DNA from 2 places in the Collinsella sp. AM29-10AC genome. Region 1 is predicted to be linked to the other one. Evidence: riboswitches for the same ligand, from Rfam matches in the RefSeq annotation. Region 1 holds a riboswitch; the other holds the start of a gene.
The links. A riboswitch is a leader RNA that binds a small molecule or an ion and turns the genes downstream of it on or off. The one in region 1 is predicted to bind thiamine pyrophosphate.

Region 1 (15,598 bases):
CAACACAATCAACTACGTCGACAGCTTTGAGGGCATTGATTTCGAGTCCAACAAGATTTCGGTCTTCTTCCCCGGCTACGACGCCGAGCCCGCTTTCCGCGAGACCTATAGCCCCGAGTTCTCGGACAAGCTCTACGTCACCAACGCCGGGCGCGAGTGGATCGACTTTATGAACCTGGGCGTCGACAAGGGCGCCGGCGTCGCGCACCTGTGCGAGCACCTGGACATCGATATTGCCGATGCTGCCGCCGTGGGCGATACCTACAACGACATCCCCATGCTGGAGCGCGTCGGGCATAGCTTTATCGTGGACAATGCCGAGGAGCACATGAACGCGCATGCCAAGTGGCGCATTCCGAGCAACAACGACGGGGGCGTACTGACGCTCATCGACGCCATCTTGGCGGCTCGGTAACGTAGCTCATCGGACCTGGCCGGGCGAGGCGGGTAAGTTTTTCGCTCGGTCAGGTCCTGGGCTCGCTCGGAAAGCACATTAAGTGCTTTCCGGCTCGTGCGGAATCTACGAAAAACTTACCCGCCTCGCCCGGCCAGGTCCTGCGGTGACTTGCTTGCCGCCTGGATGGCGTCTTGGCGCCTAGATACTTTGGCTGATTTTTATTGAACGAAGGACGCTCCTTGTTGATGAGGGGCGTCCTCCTGGTTTTGTATTACTTTGGAATTGTGATCATGCCCTTACTTGGCGTCTGCCCAGGTCACTCCAGTCGAAGCTTCGGCGATTAGGGGGACGCGGAGGTCTACTACGTGCTCCATGACGTCGCGGACCATGGTGGTTAGGCGCTCGACTTCGTCGACGGGGCACTCAAAGTCCAGTTCGTCGTGCACCTGTAAGATCATGTGGGCGGCAAAGCCTTCTTCTTCCAGACGGCGGCTTACGCGGGCCATGGCGATCTTGATGATGTCGGCCGCGGTGCCCTGCATGGGGTGGTTCATGGCCGTGCGCTCGCCGAAGCCGCGGAGTTGCGGATTTTTGGCCTTGAGCTCCGGAATATGACGACGGCGGCCGTACATGGTCTCGGCGTAGCCCGTCTGCTTGGCGCGTGCCACCACGTTGTCGAGGAACGTGCGCACACCCGGGTAGGCCTCGTAGTAGCGGTCGATCATGTCGCGTGCCTCGGCCATCGAGATATGCAGCGACTGCGACAGGCCGTAGGCCTGCTGGCCATACACGATGCCAAAGTTCACGGCCTTGGCGCGACTGCGCAAGTCGGGCGTTACCTCGGACACCGGCACACCAAACACGCGCGCCGCCGTCTCGGCATGGAAGTCCTCGCCCTCGTTAAAGGCGCGCACCAGGTGCTCGTCACCCGAGAGATGTGCCAGCAGACGCAGCTCGATCTGCGAGTAGTCCACCGCCAAAAAGACGCTTCCCTCGCCTGCCGAAAACGCCGTCTTGACGGTACGACCCAGCTCCGAGCGCGTCGGGATGTTCTGCAGGTTCGGGTCGCTCGAGGACAGACGCCCCGTTGCCGTGATGGTCTGGTTGTACGTAGTGTGTACGCGACCGTCACCACGGCGTAGCGGGCCCAGCGTGTCCAGATAGGTGGACTTGATCTTAGACTTCTCACGCCAGTCCAAGATCAGACGCACGATTTCGTGGTCACGGGCAAGATCGCTCAGAACCTTGGCGTTGGTTGAATAATAGCCGCGCTTAGTCTTCTTGAGGCCCTTGGTCGGAAGGCCCATCACGTCAAAGAGCACGTGCGAAAGTTGCATGGGGCTGCCGATGTTAAAGGTCTCGTCACCCGCCAGGTCGCGAATGCTGCGCTCAACCTCGGCAATCTGGGTCGCCAGACCCTCGGACAGACTGTGCAGGCGGTCGGGGTCCACAAGCATGCCCGCGCGCTCCATCTTGGCAAGTACCGGAACGAGCGGCATCTCGATACCATCGAACACGTTGGCGGCGTTCTCGCGGGCCATGCGGTCGCGCAACGGCGCCACGAGCGCCAGCGTCAGGGCCGCAGTACGGGCGGCAGGCGCCGGAGCGTCCTCACCGGCACCCTCTGCACCGCGCGCCGCAGGCAGCGCCATCTGCAGATAGGTATCGGCCAGATACGCCTCGTCAAACTCAGAGCGGTCAGAATCCAGCAGGTAGGCGGCAACCACGGTGTCGAAGATACGCGTGGAATCGACTGCCAGCGGATCCATGAGCTCGGGCTCAGAAGAATCGATGGGCGAAAGCTCGTGCAACAACGCCTTCGTATCCGGGCTCGCCACGCGGCCCTCCATAAACAGGCGCGCAAGCACGCCGGCAATCACGCCGTGGGCGAAGTTGAAGCCATCGACTACGGCAGTGGTACCGCCGTCGCCCTCCTCGAGCGCGAACAGGCCCTTGGACGTCGCCAACCACAGCGTGCGCGTCAGTCCAAAGAGCGCGCCCTCTTCCTTGTCGTCGTCCACCACGGCGGCGACCCACTCGCCGGCATCAATCGCGCGGGAGACCTCAGCCGCAACGGCACCAAGCGCGTCGGCATCGCCGGCGGCTGCGCGAACCATAGCAGGTATCTCAAACACACTGGAGGCAGCAGCAGCCCCGCCCTCGCCGCCGATCAACGCCAAGAAACGGTTCTGCATGGCGGTGATACCAAGCGTACCCAGTGCCGCAGACACCTCGTCGGCAGAAAACGCCGGGAAGGACGTCGCCTCAAAATCGAGCTCGACGGGCGCATCGGTGCGAATGGTTGCGACCTTGCGGCTCAGCAGCGCATCGTCGATGTGCGCACGCAGGTTCTCGCCCATCTTGCCCTTGACCTCGTCGGCATGCGCGATGACCTCGTCCAAGCTGCCGTACTGTGCGATGAGCGCGCTCGCCTTTTTGGGGCCGATGCCCGGTACGCCGGGAATGTTGTCCGACGTATCGCCCTTTAGACCGTAAAAATCGGGCACGAGCGCCGGCGTAATGCCATGATACAGGTCGTCCACGCTCTCGGGCGTCATGATCGCCACGTCGGACAGGCCCTTGCGGGTCGAGACCACGTTGACGTGCTCGGTCACGAGTTGATACATGTCGCGGTCGCCGGTCACCAGCAGCATGTCGCAGCCGGCCTCTTCACCCAGGCGCGCCATGGTTCCCAGGATATCGTCGCCTTCCCAGCCCTCGGACTGCAGAATCGGCACGTTGAGCGCGGTGAGCAGCTCCTTGATCATCGGAAACTGCGCATGCAGATCGGGGTCCATGGGCGGGCGTTGCGCCTTATACTGCGGCAGCATCTCCATGCGCACGCGCGGTTTGCCCTTGTCAAACGCCACGACCACACCGTCGGGGTTAAAGGCATCGATCATCTTGAGAAACATGTTCAGAAAGCCGAAAATCGCGTTGGTGGGGCGGCCGTCCGGCGCATTCATGGTGGGCGGCACGGCGTGGAAGGCGCGGTGCATGAGCGAGTTGCCGTCGATAACGGCAAAGGTGCGGCGCTTGTCAGACATATTGAATACCTCGCTTTGGGCTGGGCACGGTTTGCTTACTCCAGTTTACACGCTCCCCGCCCCGCGGCCACCGCACATCAAGCTCCCCCGCCACCGCGAGCCCGCGCGTGATACGATGGCTCACGGTACATCAACCAGCACGATCGATCCGAAAGGAGCCTGCGTCATGGAGCGTCCCTGCGCATGGAAAAAGTACACGCCACAGCAAGTCGAGGAGCTCGAGGGGCTTTGCCGCGGCTATAAGCAGTTTTTGAGCGAGAACAAGACCGAGCGCCTGTGCGTCAAGACCGGCATCAAGATGGCCGAGGAGGCGGGATACGTCGACCTGGAGACCGTGATCGCCGAGGGCCGCACGCTCAAGGCCGGCGACAAGGTGTACGCCGCCAACCACGGCAAGGACCTTATGCTCGTCAACCTGGGCACCGCCCCGCTCGAGCAGGGCTTTAACATCCTGGGCGCCCACGTGGACTCGCCGCGCCTGGACCTTAAGCAGAATCCCGCCTTCGAGGCCGGCGACATGGCCTACCTCGACACGCACTACTACGGCGGCGTCAAGAGCTACCACTGGGTAGCCTCCCCGCTCGCACTCGTGGGCGTCATCTGCAAAAAGGACGGTACCACCGTCGACATCAATATCGGCGACAAGGCAGACGATCCGGTCTTTACCATCTCCGATCTGCTGATCCACCTCTCGAGCGAGCAGATGGCCAAGCCCGCCAAGGACGCCGTCGACGCCGAGATTCTCGACGTGATCGTGGGCGGCCGTCCCGTCAAGTTCGATGAGGACGACAAGGACGCTTCCAAGGAGCCCGTCAAGCAGATGTTCTTGGACATCCTCAAAGAGCAGTACGGCGTCGAGGAGGAGGACTTCCTCTCCGCCGAGATCGAGGTCGTGCCCGCCGGCCCCGCCCGCGACATGGGCCTCGACCGCTCCATGATTCTGGGCTATGGTCACGACGACCGCGTCTGCGCTTACCCCTCCATGCTCGCCCAGATCAATGTGGCCAATGTCGAGCGCACGAGCATCACGCTCATCGTCGACAAAGAGGAGATCGGCTCCGTGGGCGCCACCGGCATGACGAGCCGCTTCTTCGAGAACACCGTCGCCGAGATCATGACGCTCGCCGGCGAGGACAGCCCGCTGGCTCTGCGCCGCGCGCTCGCCCACAGCCGTATGCTCTCCTCCGACGTGTCCGCCGGCTTCGACCCGGGCTATGCCGGCAAGTTCGAGACCAAGAACGCCGCCTTTATGGGTCGCGGCCTGTGCTTTAACAAGTACACGGGCAGCCGCGGCAAGGGCGGCTCTAACGACGCCGACGCCGAGTATGTGGCCCTCATTCGCGACATCATGGACAAGGCAGGAGTGGACTTCCAGACCTGCGAGCTCGGCCGCGTCAACGCGGGCGGCGGCGGCACCATCGCCTACATCATGGCCAAGTACGGCATGAACGTCATCGATTCCGGCGTTGCCGTCCTGTCCATGCACGCCCTGTGGGAGGTCGCCAACAAGGCCGACATCTACGAGGCCTATCGCGGCTACAAGGCCTTCCTCGAGCGCGCCTAATCCACCCCACCCATAACTTGCGGTGGAATACGGATTGATTTGGTCTTTCAATAGCCCAAACAGACCGTATTCCACCGCAATTTCTTTTTTGGCAGAGGAGAGTCCATGCTGCAGGTCATCATTTCGCCCGCCAAGCAGATGCGCGCGGCCCAAAATGCTTTTGAAGTCCTGGGCATTCCACCCTTTGTGCGCGAGACAGCTCGCCTCCACCGCGCACTGCTAGATATCGAGCGGAATGAAGGCAGCGGCGGCCTGCAGGCGCTGTGGAACGTGAGTGACAAACTGCTGGGACCTTGCCTCAACACCCTGCATGAGTTCGGGCCCATCCTGAAAAACGGCGATCTCGACAATCCCGCACTCGCCCGTCACTTCTCCCCTGCCATCATGTCCTATCACGGCATTCAGTACCAGAGCATGGCACCCGAGGTAATGGATGCCGAACAGCTCGCCTGGCTGCAAAGCCATCTGTGGATCCTCTCCGGCCTCTACGGGTGCGTTCGTCCCTTTCATGCCGTCGAACCGTATCGGCTGGAGATGGGCGCGAAGCTTGTCGTCGACGGTGCCCGAGACCTCTACGCATTTTGGAGCGATAAGCTCGCGCGGGCTATCGCCCCGGCAGGCTCAAACACCACGATCGTCAACCTCGCCAGCGTAGAGTATGCCAAAGCCGTTCTGCCCCACCTCGCGGGCGACGCCACGGCCGTCACATGCCTCTTTGGCGAGGGCATCCGCAACGGGAAGCCCATCCAACGGTCGACCGCCAGCAAAAAGGCGCGCGGCTCCATGGTGCGGTGGATGGCAGAAAACAAGCTCGAGGATGCAAGCGAACTTACCGCATTCAACATCGGCTATCGGCACATCCCCGAGCTTTCAGACAAAAACACCCTGGTTTTCATGAACGCGCAGGCACTATAGGCCCGCCGTTTCCAAACACCCCGTTACTCCGCCAAGCCATCGGCCTTTGCAATCTCGCTCGTCGAGCCATCTTGGTAGGTAATCTTAACGTGCTCTACGTCGGATACCGTAACGCCCGACGGAGGTTCCAGACGCCACTCCGTCAGCGCAATGTCCATGGTCGTGGGCACGTCCCCTTGATCTTTGAGCTTCACCGTCAGCGTTTTGAGCGTCGCATCAAACGTCACGCGTTCGATTTCTTCACCCGGAATAGACCCGCCGCTCAGCTGCAGCTGCACAAACTCGTCGCGCGGATACCAATAGTCGCCCGGTGCGGCAACCGTGTTGCCACCAGAAACTTTCATGGTCATAATCGGCAGGCCCTCGTCGGCTTCAAACCCCCAGGTGGCGCCGCCAGGACCGCCGAACGTCCAAATACAAAAGGCAATCACCAGCACGGCAAGCACCGCAAAACCAATCGCGACCAACCCATGGTGCGCACGGCTTTCCTCGGCCGATACACCCCATTGTGTCTCTCGATATAGATGCTTGTCTTCCATGTACGCCTCCCCACAGGCACGCTCGTTGGCCCAATCGTACCCATTCAGGCTATACTTGAGCCCATTACATAAACGGGGAGCTTGCAGGACAAGACGGCAGGCTGAGACTGGGCGCGCCCGCCCTGACCCGCAAACCTGATATGGGTAATGCCAACGAAGGGAGCCGTGCCAATGAGCGCACAGACCGAGCCCAAGCTCGTCACGCAAATCGACTTCGCCCGCGCCGGGCGGATCACACCGCAGATGAAGGAGGTCGCCGAGCGCGAGCATCGCGACCCCGAGTACATCCGCGAGCGCGTGGCCGACGGCCGCATCTCCATTCCCGCCAACATCGTGCACATCAAAAAGGGCATGCGCGCCTTTGGCGTCGGTGAGGGCCTGTCCACCAAGGTCAACGTGAACCTGGGCATCTCGGGCGACAAGGCCGATGCCGCCGAGGAATGGAAGAAGGTCAAGATCGCCGAGGACTTTGGCGCCGACGCCATCATGGACCTCTCCAACTCGGGCAAGACGCGCCAGTTCCGCCAGCAGCTCATCGACGAGACGCCGCTCATGGTAGGCACCGTCCCCATGTACGACGCCATCGGCTACATGGAAAAGCCGCTGGTCAAGCTCACCAAGGACGACCTGTTCGAAGTCGTGCGCGCGCATGCCGAGGACGGCGTGGACTTTATGACCATCCACTGCGGCATAAACAAGTCGGTCACCAAGACCTTTAAGGAGACCGGCCGCCTGATGAACATCGTGAGCCGTGGCGGCTCACTGCTGTTTGGCTGGATGGAGGTCACCGGTAACGAGAACCCATTCTATGAGTTCTACGACGAGTTGCTCGAGATTTGCCACGAGTACGACGTGACGATTTCGCTCGGCGACTCCTGCCGCCCGGGCTGCCTCTACGACTCCAACGACGCCACCGAGACCGCTGAGATGATCGAGCTGGGCAAGCTGTGCAAGCGCGCTTGGGCCGCCGGCGTCCAGGTCATGGTCGAGGGCCCGGGTCACATGGCGCTCGACGAGATCGCCGCCAACATGAAACTGCAGAAACGCCTGTGCCACAATGCTCCGTTCTATGTGCTCGGGCCGCTGGTGACCGATATCGGCGTGGGTTACGACCACATCACCGCTGCCATCGGCGGCGCCATCTCCGCCAGCTCCGGTGCCGACTTCCTGTGCTACGTGACACCGGCAGAGCACCTATGCCTGCCCAACGCCCAGGATGTGCTCGACGGCCTCATGGCCACCAAGATCGCCGCACACGCCGCCGACATCGCCAAAAAGGTGCCGCACGCCCGCGACATGGACGACAAGATGGGCCAGGCACGCCGCAAGCTTGACTGGGACGCCATGTGGGAGTGCGCGCTCGACCCGGTTACGGGCAAGAAGCGCTACGAGGAGTCCCCCGCCGCCACCGAGGGCACTTGCACCATGTGTGGCAAGATGTGCGCCGTCCGCACCGTCAACAAGATCTTCGAGGGCACCACGATCGACCTCGGCATAGAGGACTAACCCTGTCGCCGCGGCCGCCTCTGGCGGCGAGCTGGTGCCTGTCAATTGTTGACGTGTGAACATTTGCTTGCATTTGCGTAAAGATTGCATCGCCCGCCCGGGTTCGACATAGAGTCGGCCCGGGCATCTTTATAATGCTGGCTTAAAGACCCATTTGATTCCGACCGAACAAGGGAGCGAACATGGATCGTAGTAAGGTACCTGCCGTCCTGTCCATCGCGGGATCCGATTCCAGCGGCGGCGCCGGCATTCAGGCCGACATCAAGACCATCACGGCGCACCGCCTGTATGCCGAGACGGCCATCACCGCCATCACAGCGCAAAACACGCTGGGCGTCACCGCCGTACAGGATATCTCGCCAGATATCGTAGCCGCGCAAATTGACGCCGTTTTTGACGATATCCGCCCGAGCGCCGTCAAGATCGGCATGGTTTCTTCTGTCGAGATTATCGAAGTCATCGCCGACCGCTTGAGCGCCTGGAACGCAACGAACGTGGTCGTCGACCCCGTCATGGTCGCCACCTCGGGCGCGCGGCTGATTGCCGAAGATGCCGCCGAGGCGCTCACCCGCCGCCTGTTCCCGCTGGCGACGGTTATCACGCCCAATATTCCCGAGGCCATGGCCCTGCTCGACTACGAGGTCGACTCCGAGCGCACGCAGCAAAATGCTGCCATGCTCCTCACCCGCCGCTTTGGTTGCGCATCCCTCGTTAAGGGTGGGCATCTTGTCAACGAGGCCAACGATGTACTGGCCGAACCCGCGCCGCTCGATGACGAGGGCAACCATCTGGGAGATCCACTCACCACGTGGTTCCGCCACAAGCGTATCGATACCAATAACACACACGGCACCGGCTGCACGCTCTCGTCCGCCATTGCCTGCGCGCTGGCCCAGGGTATGGATCTTGCCGATGCCGTCAACGCTGGCAAGGCCTACCTGACAGGCGCTCTGGCCGCCGGCCTGAACATGGGCAAAGGCTCCGGCCCCGTCAACCACATGTGGCAGTATTAAGATTCGCAGTCCAAAACCACCGCAAAGGGGACAGGCACCCTTGCGGTGGTTCCCACAAACATCTCGATCTGTAACAGTTAAAGTCCATTTTTCGGCCCACCCGTTACAAATCGAGACATCCAAATTCCACTGAGAAGATAATCTCGATGTGTAACAGTAACTCGGCAAAATCGACCCTAGATGTTACAGATCGAGACAAACGACCGATATCGACCTAAATAATCTTAATCTGTAACATCTAGCCCGTTTTTGGCCTTACAACTGTTACAGATCAAAGCAAACCAACGAAACAAGCCGTCGCAAGGAGAACTATTGTGGTGGTTTGGGGCCGTGCTACTCACCGAGCATCTCTTGGAGCTTGGCCGCCACGGCGTGACCCAGGCTCTCATGGCTTTCGGGCATCATATGCAGATAGTCGATATCGCCCGGCTCGGCAAACTCCGCTGCATTCAAAAAGTCGCAGCCAAACTGCTCGGCTACGTGCGCGTAGTATTCAGCAAAATGCTCCGAGGCCTCGACGGAACGCTCGTCAAAATCGGTCATATATACATCGGCGATCTGCGGCTTGATCTTGATAGGAGCCATCAGCAGAATGCGCGGACAAGGCGCAGCGTCGGTCCACGGAAACGCGCGGACGGCGCGAATCAGCGCCATGGCGCCACGGGCGATATCGGCAGCCGTCACGTTAAAGACCGTCTTGCAGTCGTTGGTGCCCAGCATGATCACAATGGCGTCCAGTGGCTTATGGGCCTCGAGCAGCATCGGCAGCGCGCGGATGCCGTTAAGATTGGTGTCCAGATGGCACATGTCGTCGCGTACCGTCGTGCGGCCGTTGAGGCCTTCTTCAATTACATGCCAGCCCTCGCCTAAGTCACGTTGGGCCACGCCGCACCAGCGCACATCCCGCGCATAGCGCACCGCGGTGCCGTCGCGCATGCCCGCCGGATCGTAACCATAGGTGTTGCTGTCGCCAAAGCATAGAACGTTTTTCATCGTAAGCCCCTCGCTCAGTAAAAAGCCGACGGGAGCAGCCCTCCCGCCGGCTCGACCCATCTGTCAGCACGTACCGATTACAGGTACTTGCGCCAATCGTCCTCGTTCTCATCATCCTCGGTAGCAGCCTGGGCCTGCTCGGCGGCGCGAGCTGCCGCAGCGCGAGCGGCAACCTGGGCATAGGACTCCTCGTTGCGCTCGGGGAAGTTTGCCAGCACGTGCTCGAACTTGGCAAAATCCTCATCCCAGCGCGTAGAAGGCACGGCAAAGAAGACTTGCTTGACCTTAAAGTCGCCCGACGCGAGCTCCTTGCGGAAGAGCTCGGCCACGGCCTCGGCGTCAAAGCCGTTGTTGTCGCAGCCCCAAGCGCCCAGTACGAGCTTCTCGCGACCCAGCTCGTCGCAGATGGCAAGCACAAAGCGAATGCGGTCGCGCAGGGCATCCAGCAGAGCATCGTCGCTCACGCGATACTCCTGGCGGGCGCGCTTAACGTTGGGCGCGGCGGCCACGATCACGTCGGCGTATGCATGCACGTGGTTGCGATCGAAGCGCACCGCAGGCACCACCAGCGCACGGTTTCGGTAAAGCTCGCAGTTGATGTTGCGGCGACGGTTCTCGCCGTACCATTTGCGCTGCTTATCGAGAACGTTGTACAGATACGAATCGGCGCACAGCGTGGCCTCCTGGCCCAGATAACCCTGAATATAGCCACCGCCCGGATTGGTGAACGAGGCAAAGGCGAGCACGGCCATGTCGCAGAACTGCGCATAGCCACGACCGTTGTCCAAGATGGCCTGCGTGGCGGAGGCATCGAGCACGGTGACCTCAGGCAGGGACGCAGCAGGCTCCTCAGCAGGCGCGGACTCAGCTTCGGCGATTTCCTCGGCAGGCTCCTCGACGGGCTCAGGAGCTGCCTCGGTCTCGGGCGCTGCCTCGCTCTCGGGTGCCGCCTCGGTCTCGGCAGCCTCCGCGCCCTCGACGTCCTCGGCAACCTGTTCTTCAGCGGCCACAGCAGTCTGAACCTTGGCCTTCATCGCCGCGACAAAGCCGGCAGGCATACCGTCAAACTCGCGAACACCGGCAAGCGAACGCTCGATATCCTTGGCGCACGCTTCGGACACAGTTGACACGTGACGCTCGGCGGCCTTGGCACGGGCCTCGCGCTTGGGATTGGGCTGACCCGCTCGGTTGGACCTGCGGTTACGGTTCCTGTTGTCGACGTCTGCCATACGTGGCCACCTTTCCTGTCGCTGCCGCTATCGGCTTTTCCCATCCATGATACCCCGCCGCGTACAAAAAAGACGGCCCCGAAGGACCGCCTTTCGCATCGATTTGCCCGCACGGCAAGCACCGCCGCAATTCGCCACTAGTCGCGACGGCCAAGGATGTTCAGGATGCGCAGGAACACGTTGATAATGTCAACGAACAGATTGGACGCCATGAGCACGGCGTTGGGCAGCGTAGGCGGCACCGTCGTGGCAACATAGGTGTCGTAGCCAATAAAGCCGGCGAACACCACGATCACGATCAGGTCGGTGATGGACTGCGAGACGCCCATGAACATCAGCACGATCTCAACCAGAACAGTGGCGAGCAGAATGCCAAAACCGATGCCATATACGCGCTGGAAAAACTTGGGGAAGGTCACGCCCAGCGCGCCAAAGACAAAGGTGATGGCGGCCGTGGCGATAAAAGCGGTGTTGATGGTGGGCAGGTCGTAGTTGGCAAGGCCAAACGACGCGGTCAGGCCAAAGGTACTCGCAAAGATTACGTAGCCCACAAGGGACAGGCCCACGGACTGCTTGCTGGCGGCGGCCGACATCATGACCATGCCGACGATGGTCAAAATAAACGAGCCAAAGACCAGCGGCAAGGCTGCGCCGCTCATCATCATGCGCGCAAACGACATGGTGCTCGTAAAGTAGGCGCCGGCGCCCATGGCGCAAAAGCCCAAGAAAATCAGGGCAGACATGACAAGGTTGTACGCGCGCGGCGACATCTCCTTGGCACGGCTTGCACCGGTCTCGATGGGGCCGTTCTGATAGCCCTGGATATCGTTCATACTTCGTCCTTTCACAAAGCGCCGTGAAAGACGGCGCAGCAGATGACAAGATTCCTGCCATTGTACCCGAACGCCGTGCGTCCTTACCTACGGCGCTCGCCCTCAAGCGTACGATCAAACGCCCAGACCCACCAACGCATCACGTGGGCCTGCGAGCCGTCCGGCCGTCCGCACGCCTGGTCCTCCAGATACAACTCGGTCGCGTGCCCGCCAAAACGCACCTTATAGGTTGCCGTACGAACGCCGTGGACCGTCAGGCCAAAACCAGTGGACGAGACGATCTCGTCAATCGTAAAGCAGCGACCGTCGACCCAGCAGACGGTAACCGGCACGACTTGTCCGCCCGCGAGGATGCGGGCCACGACGTCCACATACTGCTTGTGCACGCGCCGAGTTTTGCCGTCTGTCTGTCGATATTCCATGCCTCCTATTATCGAACGCATGTTTGCATGTTGTAAAGCGAACAGACTGTGGTTTTGGAGTGTCGTAGTAATCGCACGTGTCCGTATGGCGTGTTAGCAAAAAGAACACCCGCGGCCAACAGGGCTAATATTCAATTTTAGTGCCAAAAAGTTCACTTCTCCCATCAGAACTCGGTAAAGAGACCCGCAGGAGGTGATACGATTTATCATGTTTTTGTAACGTGTCTGCAAACTTCGAGAAAGCCCATATATGGACGTAACGTTCTCAACCTTCCTCGGCCAAATTGTGTCGAACCCAGTCCTTGCCGTCACCGTGATCCTCGCGTTGGGCGCCATCTTCGTCAATGGATGGACCGACGCGCCCAACGCCATCGCGACCTGCGTCACTACGCGTTGCATGCCCGCCCGCGCCGCCATTCTCATGAGCGCCGCATTCAACTTCCTCGGCGTGCTCATCATGACGCACTTTAACGCGAGCGTCGCCAACACCATCTCACATATCGTCGACTTTGGCGGAAACAGCACCATGGCGCTCGCCTGCCTATGCGCGGCGCTGTTCTCCATCGTCGTCTACGGCGCCACAGCGTCGCGTTTTGGCATCCCCACCTCGCAAAGCCACAGCCTTATCGCCGGCCTGACCGGTGCCGCCATCGCCCTCGGCGGTGCGAGCAGCGTCAACGTCCACGAGTGGATGAAGGTCATCTACGGTCTGGCGCTCTCCATCGGCCTGGGCTTTGTCATGGGCTGGGTCCTGTGCAAGCTCGTCTCGATTCTTTTCGCCGCCGCCAACAGGCGACGTGCCAATGTCTTCTTTAAATACGCTCAGATCGCGAGCGCTGCGGCCATGAGCTTTATGCACGGCGCGCAGGATGGACAGAAGTTCATCGGCGTGCTCTTTTTAGGCGTGGCCTTTGCCAGCGGCCAGACGAGCGTCGGCGATGCAGGCATCCCCATCTGGATTATGCTGCTGTGCTCGGCCACTATGGGTATCGGCACCAGCGTGGGCGGCGAGCGCATCATCAAGTCCGTCGGCCAGAGCATGGTCAAGCTCGAAAAGTATCAGGGCTTCTCCGCCGACCTGGCGGGCGCCGCAAACCTGCTGCTTGCCACCCTTACCGGCATCCCCGTGTCCTCCACACACATCAAGACCTGCGCCATCATGGGCGTCGGTGCCGTCAAGCGCCTCTCAGCCATCAACTTCGGCGTCGTCAAAGACATGATGTTCACCTGGTTCTTCACCTTCCCCGCCTGCGGACTCATCAGCTTTGTCATGGCCAAGCTGTTCATGATGTTCCTCTAGTCAAACCGAACGTCCATCCGGACTGCATTACCTCGCCCACCCGTCTTCGCCTCGAAAGGACCCACCCATGGCAAAGAAACCCGATTCGTTCTACTTCGACAACTACGTCGCCTGCGCCGACCTTGCCGTCCAGGCCGCCGAGCTGCTCACCAAGATTTTCGAGAACTTCGATCCCGCAAAGATTCACGATATGCTCAACAAGATGCACGCGATCGAGCATGCGGCCGACAAGAAGCACCATGAGCTTGAGGACGCCTTGCTCACCGCCTTTATCACCCCGCTCGAGCGCGAGGATCTGGATCTGATGAGCTGCTCACTCGACACCGTGCTCGACCGCATCGAGGGCGTCGTGCAGCGCGTCTACTTCACCAACATCCAGAGCATCCATCCCGACGCCATCGTCATCGCCCACAAGGTGACTGACGCCTGCCGCGCCATGAAAGACCTGATGGTCGAGCTGCCCAACTACCGCAAGTCCAAGACCCTGCGCGAACTCGTCATCCAGATCAACACCATCGAGTCCGAAGCCGACGAGCTCTATATCAACGCCATGCGCAACCTGCACGTTAACGGCAAGGACCCGCTCGAGGTCATCGCCTGGCGTGACGTGTACGCCTTCCTGGAGTACTGCGCTGACTGCTGTGAGAATGTGGCCGATGTTGTGGATTCGATTGTCATGAAGAACAGTTAATTGGGGGTACGTGTCCCGGCGGCGAAGGGCCGGCACCTGTTTGCTTTCTCACTCCGGCTGCATGGCAGAGTCGTTCGAAAGTAAACAGGTGCCGGCCCTTCGCCTTACGTACCACCATTGGGAACTTTGGCTGATACTTTGAAAGCGATGGGGCTTTTGTTGGCGGGGCCTTTGGACCCGATTGGGAACTTTGGGACCGCCTTAAACGTTTGGGTGGATGGGGCTTTGGGTACCCTTTGTTTTACTTTGGATTGATTCGTTGAATTTGGAGGGCTTGGTTGTGAGTTATTTGGATCTGGCTCGGTCTCGGTATTCTTGTCGCGAGTTTGAGAATCGTTCTGTTGAGCAGGCTGTGGTGGATGCCATTGTTGAGGCTGGGCGGATTGCTCCTTCTGCTTGTAATAATCATCCAACCCGTGTGATGGTGTTGGATACGCCTGAGCTTCTGGAGAAGGCTGCTGCTTGTCAGCCTCGGTTTGCTCGTGATGGGTCTATCTTTGGCGCTCCGCTTATCTTCCTTATTTGCAGCGTTACCGATGATGCTTGGGTGCGCCCGTATGATCAGATGAATTCCAGCGAAATCGATACATCCATCGTTTGCGATCAGATGATGATGGAGGCCACCGAGCAGGGCCTGGGAACGTGCTGGGTATGCCATTTTAAGCCAGAGGTGGCACAGGAGCAGTTCAATCTGCCCAAGGGCGTTTATCCCTATCACATGCTTGTCTGTGGCTATCCTGCCGACCACATCGCCGACCCCGAGCATCGCGAGGCCCGTACCATTCCCCTCCCCAACTTCCTCCTCAAGTAGTTTTTTGGCACATGCCCTAAAACCTACCTTTTACCGCTCACCCATTCGCCGAGTTCTGCGCCACAATGTGCAGGGCTCGGTTTTTTATGTTGCGCGCCCCTGCACAGTCATAAAAAAGGACCCGCAAGCTGCGGGTCCTTTCTAGGCACTAAATTGTAGGCCGAATGTTAGTCCAGGTCGTCGGCAGCAAAGTTGTCGATCGGGGCGAAGGGATCGGCCACGGGGACAACCGGGTCAGCGACGGGCAGCGGCTCGGCGGGAACAGTCACTGCAGGAGAAGCGGCAGAACCGACCGGCGTGGAGGCCATCAGATCGGCCGGGAAGGAATTCTGGGCATC
Region 2 (5,084 bases), on a different contig from region 1:
ACAGAGTATGAGCGCTCATATGGACATCGTAAAATATGCGTTTATATCAGTTTGATATAGATGCTTCCTATATTAGTTGGGACTGCCATAAAGAGATTTGACCCGTGCAGAACGCAGCAGTCTAGATGTGCTGACGAATCGCTTCGATATAGGCCTGCCCGTAGCGCGTAAGTGTCGTGTTCTTGCGCGTGATGATGCCGATCTCCATGTACTCGTCTACATCGAGCGGAATGGAGATAATGCCGGGGCCGTTAAGTTCATGGCTGATCACGCCCGAACACACCGTGTAACCGTTAAGGCCCATAGCTAGGTTGAACAGCGTCGCACGGTCGCGCACGCGGATATTCTTGCGGCGCTCAAAGGTCGAGGTCAGCTCCTCGGAATAGTAAAACGAGTTGTAGCTGCCCTGCTCATAGGACAGGAACGGGTAGTCTTCCAAGTCCTCGAGCGTCACACTCGAGCGACCCGCCAGCGGATGGTCGGAGCACACAAAGACATGCGGCGTAGCGCAGAAGAGTCCTTCGAATACGAGCTCGTTGGCCGCCAGCATGCGCTCGATGACCTCGCGATTGTGCTCCGACAGATACAGGATGCCGAGCTCGCTTTTCATATGCGCGACGTCCTCGATAATCTCGTGGGTCTGCTCCTCGCGCAGGGTAAAGTCGTAGCGCGCGGCATCGAACTCGCGGATCACATCGACAAATGCATTAACGGCAAAGGAATAATGCTGGCAGCTCACACTAAAGTGCGGCACCTGCTCGGACGTGCCTTTGTACTTGCCCTCGAGCAGGTCGGCCTGGTCGAGCACCTGGCGCGCGTAGCCCAAGAAGGTCTCGCCTTCCTCGGACACAATGACGCCCTTGTTGGTGCGCTCAAAGATGTGTACACCCATCTCGTTTTCGAGATCGCGAATTGACGCGGTAATCGAAGGCTGCGACACAAAGAGCCGGCGCGAGGCCTCGGTGATGCTGCCGCATTCGGCAACTTTGACGACATATCTGAGCTGCTGGAGCTTCATGGCTTTCTCCCTAGACGTTCGTGACGTCGAAACCCGTCGCGTCCATCTGACGCATAAACGACGGCATCTCCCCCGTCGCGGCGCAGGCGGCAATCTGATGCAGAGCCCCGGCAACCGCATCATCTGCCGCAGCGCCGATATGCCAGCGCGCGGCAGCCGTGACGGCCTCGTTGGCATTGGCGACTGCAACGGAATTGGGAACGGCATCGATCATGGGCAAATCGTTATCGGAATCGCCGAATACGGCCACCTCGTCGGGCGTCAGGCCCAAAGCGCGCGCCAGCTCCAGCGCAGCACAGCCCTTGTCCCAGCCGGTCGGAAGAACGTCGAACAGGCGCACGCGGTTGTTGGGAAACACGAGCGAGAGCTCCGGCACCTCGGCGGCAACACGCTCGCGCAGCTCGGCGAGCTCCTCGCGCGAACGGGCACTCCAGATATTCGCCTTGTATACCGGGGCATCGTCAACGACAGGGCGACAGGGAGCCTCTTCGCCCTTGAGCCACGCGTTGCCGCCTGACTCCATGGCGCGACGCACACGCTCGGGATCGCTTGTCACGCAATAGGCGTCGTTGTCCCAAAAGTCATCACCCAGACGGTAGACCTTCAAATAGGTATCGTCGGTCTCTTGCTCCAGGTAGTCGGCCAGGCGCATAAGGGCATCGTTATCAGTTGCGCGCGAGGCAACCGCCTCGCCATCGACAAACATCACCTGGCCGTTGCAAAACGCACCGGTCGAGAAGCACTCGGAGCGATTGCGGAACATCCAGCTCATCGCGGACGGCTGGCGACCCGAAACCGGGCCAAAATGCAGGCCCGCCGCCTGCATGGCATGAATGCCCTCGATGGCGCAGTCGCTGGCGCCATCGTGTCCAGCAGGAATCAGCGTATCGTCCATATCGGTCAGAACAAGTTTGATCATAAGGTCCCCTCGGTCATTCTTTATCCCGTCTATTGTAACGACCTGCCAATAAGGGACAGGTTTATCTTGGCAGGTTTTATCTGGGAAAATGCAGCGCCCCTGTTGCCACCTGCCAAAATAAACCTGTCCCATATTGGCAGGTGCGCTAGTATAGGGAACAACAGATTCGATGCGGGAGTGCCGGCGGTGCAAACCACAAGGCTGAGAGGGCATAGGGCCCAATCCTTTGAACCTGTCAGTTAATGCTGGCGTAGGGAGCATGCCGCCTTTACAGGGGCGCTGTCTATGCACAGCGCCCCTTTTCTATGCCAAGGAGGCATGTGCAGTGATTGATTCGGAACAGCTTAAGCAACATATGGTCAAGGCCGTAGAGGAGATTCGAGCCACCAATCCGATGGCCGGCTCCATCACCAACACGGTGACGATCGACTTTGTCGCCAACGCGCAGCTCGCCGTGGGCGGTTCGGCCGCCATGGTCTATCTGCCCGACGAGGGCGAGGCGCTCGTTGCCGGCGGCGCCGCCATCTATCTCAACATGGGCACGCTCTTCCCCATCTACGAGCAGACGATTCCCCGCGCGGCCAAGGCGGCACACGACGCCGGCAAGCCCTGGGTGCTCGATCCGGTGGGTCTGGGCATCGGTAGCCTGCGCACCCAGCTGGTAAACGAGCTCAAGCAGTACAAGCCCGCCATCGTACGCGGCAACGCCTCCGAGATCATCGCACTCTCCGGCCTGTGGGGTCTTGAGGGCGAGTCGGCCGATCTGAGCCGCGTACGTGGTGTCGATACCACCGACACGGTCGACGCCGCCCGCGATGCCGCCGTGGCGCTCGCTCGCTACACCGGCGGCGCCGTTGTGGTCTCGGGCGAAGTCGACCTGATTACCGACGGCACGACCGTGGCCAAATCCCACGGCGGCAGCCCGCTCATGTCCAAGATTACCGGCTGCGGTTGCTCGCAGGGCGGCGTGCTGGCCGTGTACGCCTGCGCTGCCGATCCGTTTACGGCAGCCGTCTGCGGTACCGCCGTCTACAACGTCGCCGGCACGCGTGCCGCCGCCGTCGCCGATGCCCCGGCAAGCTTTAAGGTCGCCTTTATCGACGAGCTCTACCGCGCAACCGCCCAAGACATCGCCGATAACCAACTCGAGCTCGAGGAGGCATAAGCCATGTCCGAGCCCGCAACCAATGCCGGCATGAACACGCTCGTCGCTGTGGCCATCGCCCCGTGCGGCACCGGCGATGAACTGTCCGCCGAGGTCGCCGAGGTCGTGCGCGTCATTCGCGAGAGCGGCCTTCCCAACCGCACCACCTCGATGTTCACCGAGATCGAGGGCGACTGGGACGAGGTCATGCAGGTCGTGCGCGACGCGACCTTTGTGTTAGCGAACAAGGGCATCCGAACCGAAGTCGTGCTCAAAGCCGATATTCGACCTGGATTTACCGACACCATGACCGGCAAACTCGAGCGCATGGAAGCGCAGATCAAAAAGCAGGAGGAAGCACGATGAGCATCCGCGACAACCTTGATATCTCGGCCTATCTGGTGCTCGGCCCCGAAAACACCCTCGGACGCCCCGTGGGCGATGTGGTGGCCCAGGCGCTCGACGCCGGCTTTACCTGCATTCAGGTGCGCTCCAAGGTGGCAAGCGCCCGCGAGATCATTGCGCTGACCGGCGACGCCGCGCAGGCAATCGCACAGGCCGGCAAGACCGGTCAGGTCGCCTTGCTGATCGATGACCGCCTTGACTGCGTACTCGCCGCACGCGAGCAGGGCATTGCGGTCGACGGCGTGCACGTGGGCCAGAGCGATATTCCCGTCGAGGTCTGTCGCAAGCTGCTGGGCCCCGACGCCATCGTGGGCCTTTCGGCCCGTTGCGAGGAAATGCTCGAGTACGTCAAGACCGCCGACATGAGTCTGGTCGACTACCTGGGCATCGGCCCGCTCCACGAGACCGAGACCAAGCGCGACTGCGGACGCGCAGCCGATGGCTCCATCATCACCAAGAGCTTTGAGGACCTGGCCGCACTCCACGCGGCAAGCCCCGTGCCCATCGTGGTGGGCGGCGGCGTTAAGACGGCCGACTTGCCGCAGCTTAAGGCAACCGGCGTCGACGGCTTCTTTGTGGTGAGCGCCGTCTGCAGCGCCGACGATCCCTACGCCGCGGCCAAGGAGCTTGTCGACACCTGGCAGCAGGCATAGGCATAGGCCGAACAGCTGATTCGCAGCCTCATATCTTCAGCAATGGAAAGCGCATCCCAGTTTGGGCCTCCATTCCGGGATGCGCTTTCCGTATGCGACCCTTACCCCGCCAGATACGCTTCCAACGCCGGCAAAGTCGCCTCTGCATCGTGGCGGCCGACCTGGTAGATGCGCTCGAGCTCATCCGGTTCGCGGCACAGCGACGGCACCTTCACCGATTCGCTCGGCCGCACCACAAAGATTTCCCCGGCAGCCTCTCGACGTGCCAGGTCATCGAGCGTGGCATTGTAGACCTCATGCCGATGCTCAAGCGCTGCAACAAACTCCGGATAGTGACGGAACACGCGCCGCAGCATGGGCATCACGCTGTTGGGCTGCTTCACAAAGCCCGCCGGCTGCGTGAGTACCACGATATTGCGGTCATACCCCTGCGCAAACAGCCATGCGCTGGGAATAGAATCAGCCACGCCACCATCCAGATACTTATGCCCGTCAATAGCAACGGGACGCGTCGCCACAGGAATCGCCGACGATGCCCGGATCCACTCGATATCCCGCTCGTCGCCATAGGGCAGGTCGTGGTAGACGGCCTTGCCCGTCTCGATATCGGTGCACACGCACGTAAACCGCATGGGGCAGGCGCGATACGCCTCCAGGTCGATGGGATCGCGCTCGATGGGCACCTCGTGATAGGCAAAATCGGCATTGAACATATCGCCGGTTCGCAGCCAGCTGGTCACGCTCGCATAGCGTTTGTCGGCGCAATAGGCCTTGTTATAGCGAATGGCGCGGCCGATCTGGCGCGATTTAAAGTTGTAGCCAAATGCCGCGCCCGCCGAGACGCCCACCATATGGTCGCAGGTCAAACCGTGCTCCATCCAAACGTCGAGCACGCCCGCCGTATACATACCGCGGTAGCCGCCTCCCTCGAGCGCCAGCCCCACC

Region 2: linked by a shared signal. The riboswitch ahead of thiM (hydroxyethylthiazole kinase) and the one ahead of thiC (phosphomethylpyrimidine synthase ThiC) in region 1 are both predicted to bind thiamine pyrophosphate.

Annotation. Positions count from the first base shown of each region.
Region 1 is NZ_QSKB01000015.1:20,345-35,942, forward strand. It holds gene DW754_RS06085 (Cof-type HAD-IIB family hydrolase) at 1-415, shown strand, start outside; gene polA (DNA polymerase I) at 694-3,444, opposite strand; gene DW754_RS06095 (aminopeptidase) at 3,611-5,008, shown strand; gene DW754_RS06100 (YaaA family protein) at 5,114-5,923, shown strand; gene DW754_RS06105 (hypothetical protein) at 5,947-6,462, opposite strand; TPP riboswitch at 6,526-6,641, shown strand; gene thiC (phosphomethylpyrimidine synthase ThiC) at 6,634-7,968, shown strand; gene thiD (bifunctional hydroxymethylpyrimidine kinase/phosphomethylpyrimidine kinase) at 8,151-8,981, shown strand; gene DW754_RS06120 (SGNH/GDSL hydrolase family protein) at 9,315-9,974, opposite strand; gene DW754_RS06125 (TIGR02452 family protein) at 10,052-11,203, opposite strand; gene DW754_RS06130 (Bax inhibitor-1 family protein) at 11,341-12,036, opposite strand; gene DW754_RS06135 (hypothetical protein) at 12,120-12,458, opposite strand; gene DW754_RS06140 (inorganic phosphate transporter) at 12,709-13,758, shown strand; gene DW754_RS06145 (DUF47 domain-containing protein) at 13,826-14,449, shown strand; gene DW754_RS06150 (nitroreductase family protein) at 14,730-15,260, shown strand; gene DW754_RS06155 (DivIVA domain-containing protein) at 15,428-15,598, opposite strand, start outside.
Region 2 is NZ_QSKB01000003.1:75,407-80,490, reverse strand. It holds gene DW754_RS02000 (LysR family transcriptional regulator) at 122-1,018, opposite strand; gene DW754_RS01995 (HAD-IIB family hydrolase) at 1,029-1,937, opposite strand; TPP riboswitch at 2,101-2,211, shown strand; gene thiM (hydroxyethylthiazole kinase) at 2,263-3,102, shown strand; gene DW754_RS01985 (thiamine-binding protein) at 3,106-3,447, shown strand; gene DW754_RS01980 (thiamine phosphate synthase) at 3,444-4,139, shown strand; gene DW754_RS01975 (patatin family protein) at 4,241-5,084, opposite strand, start outside.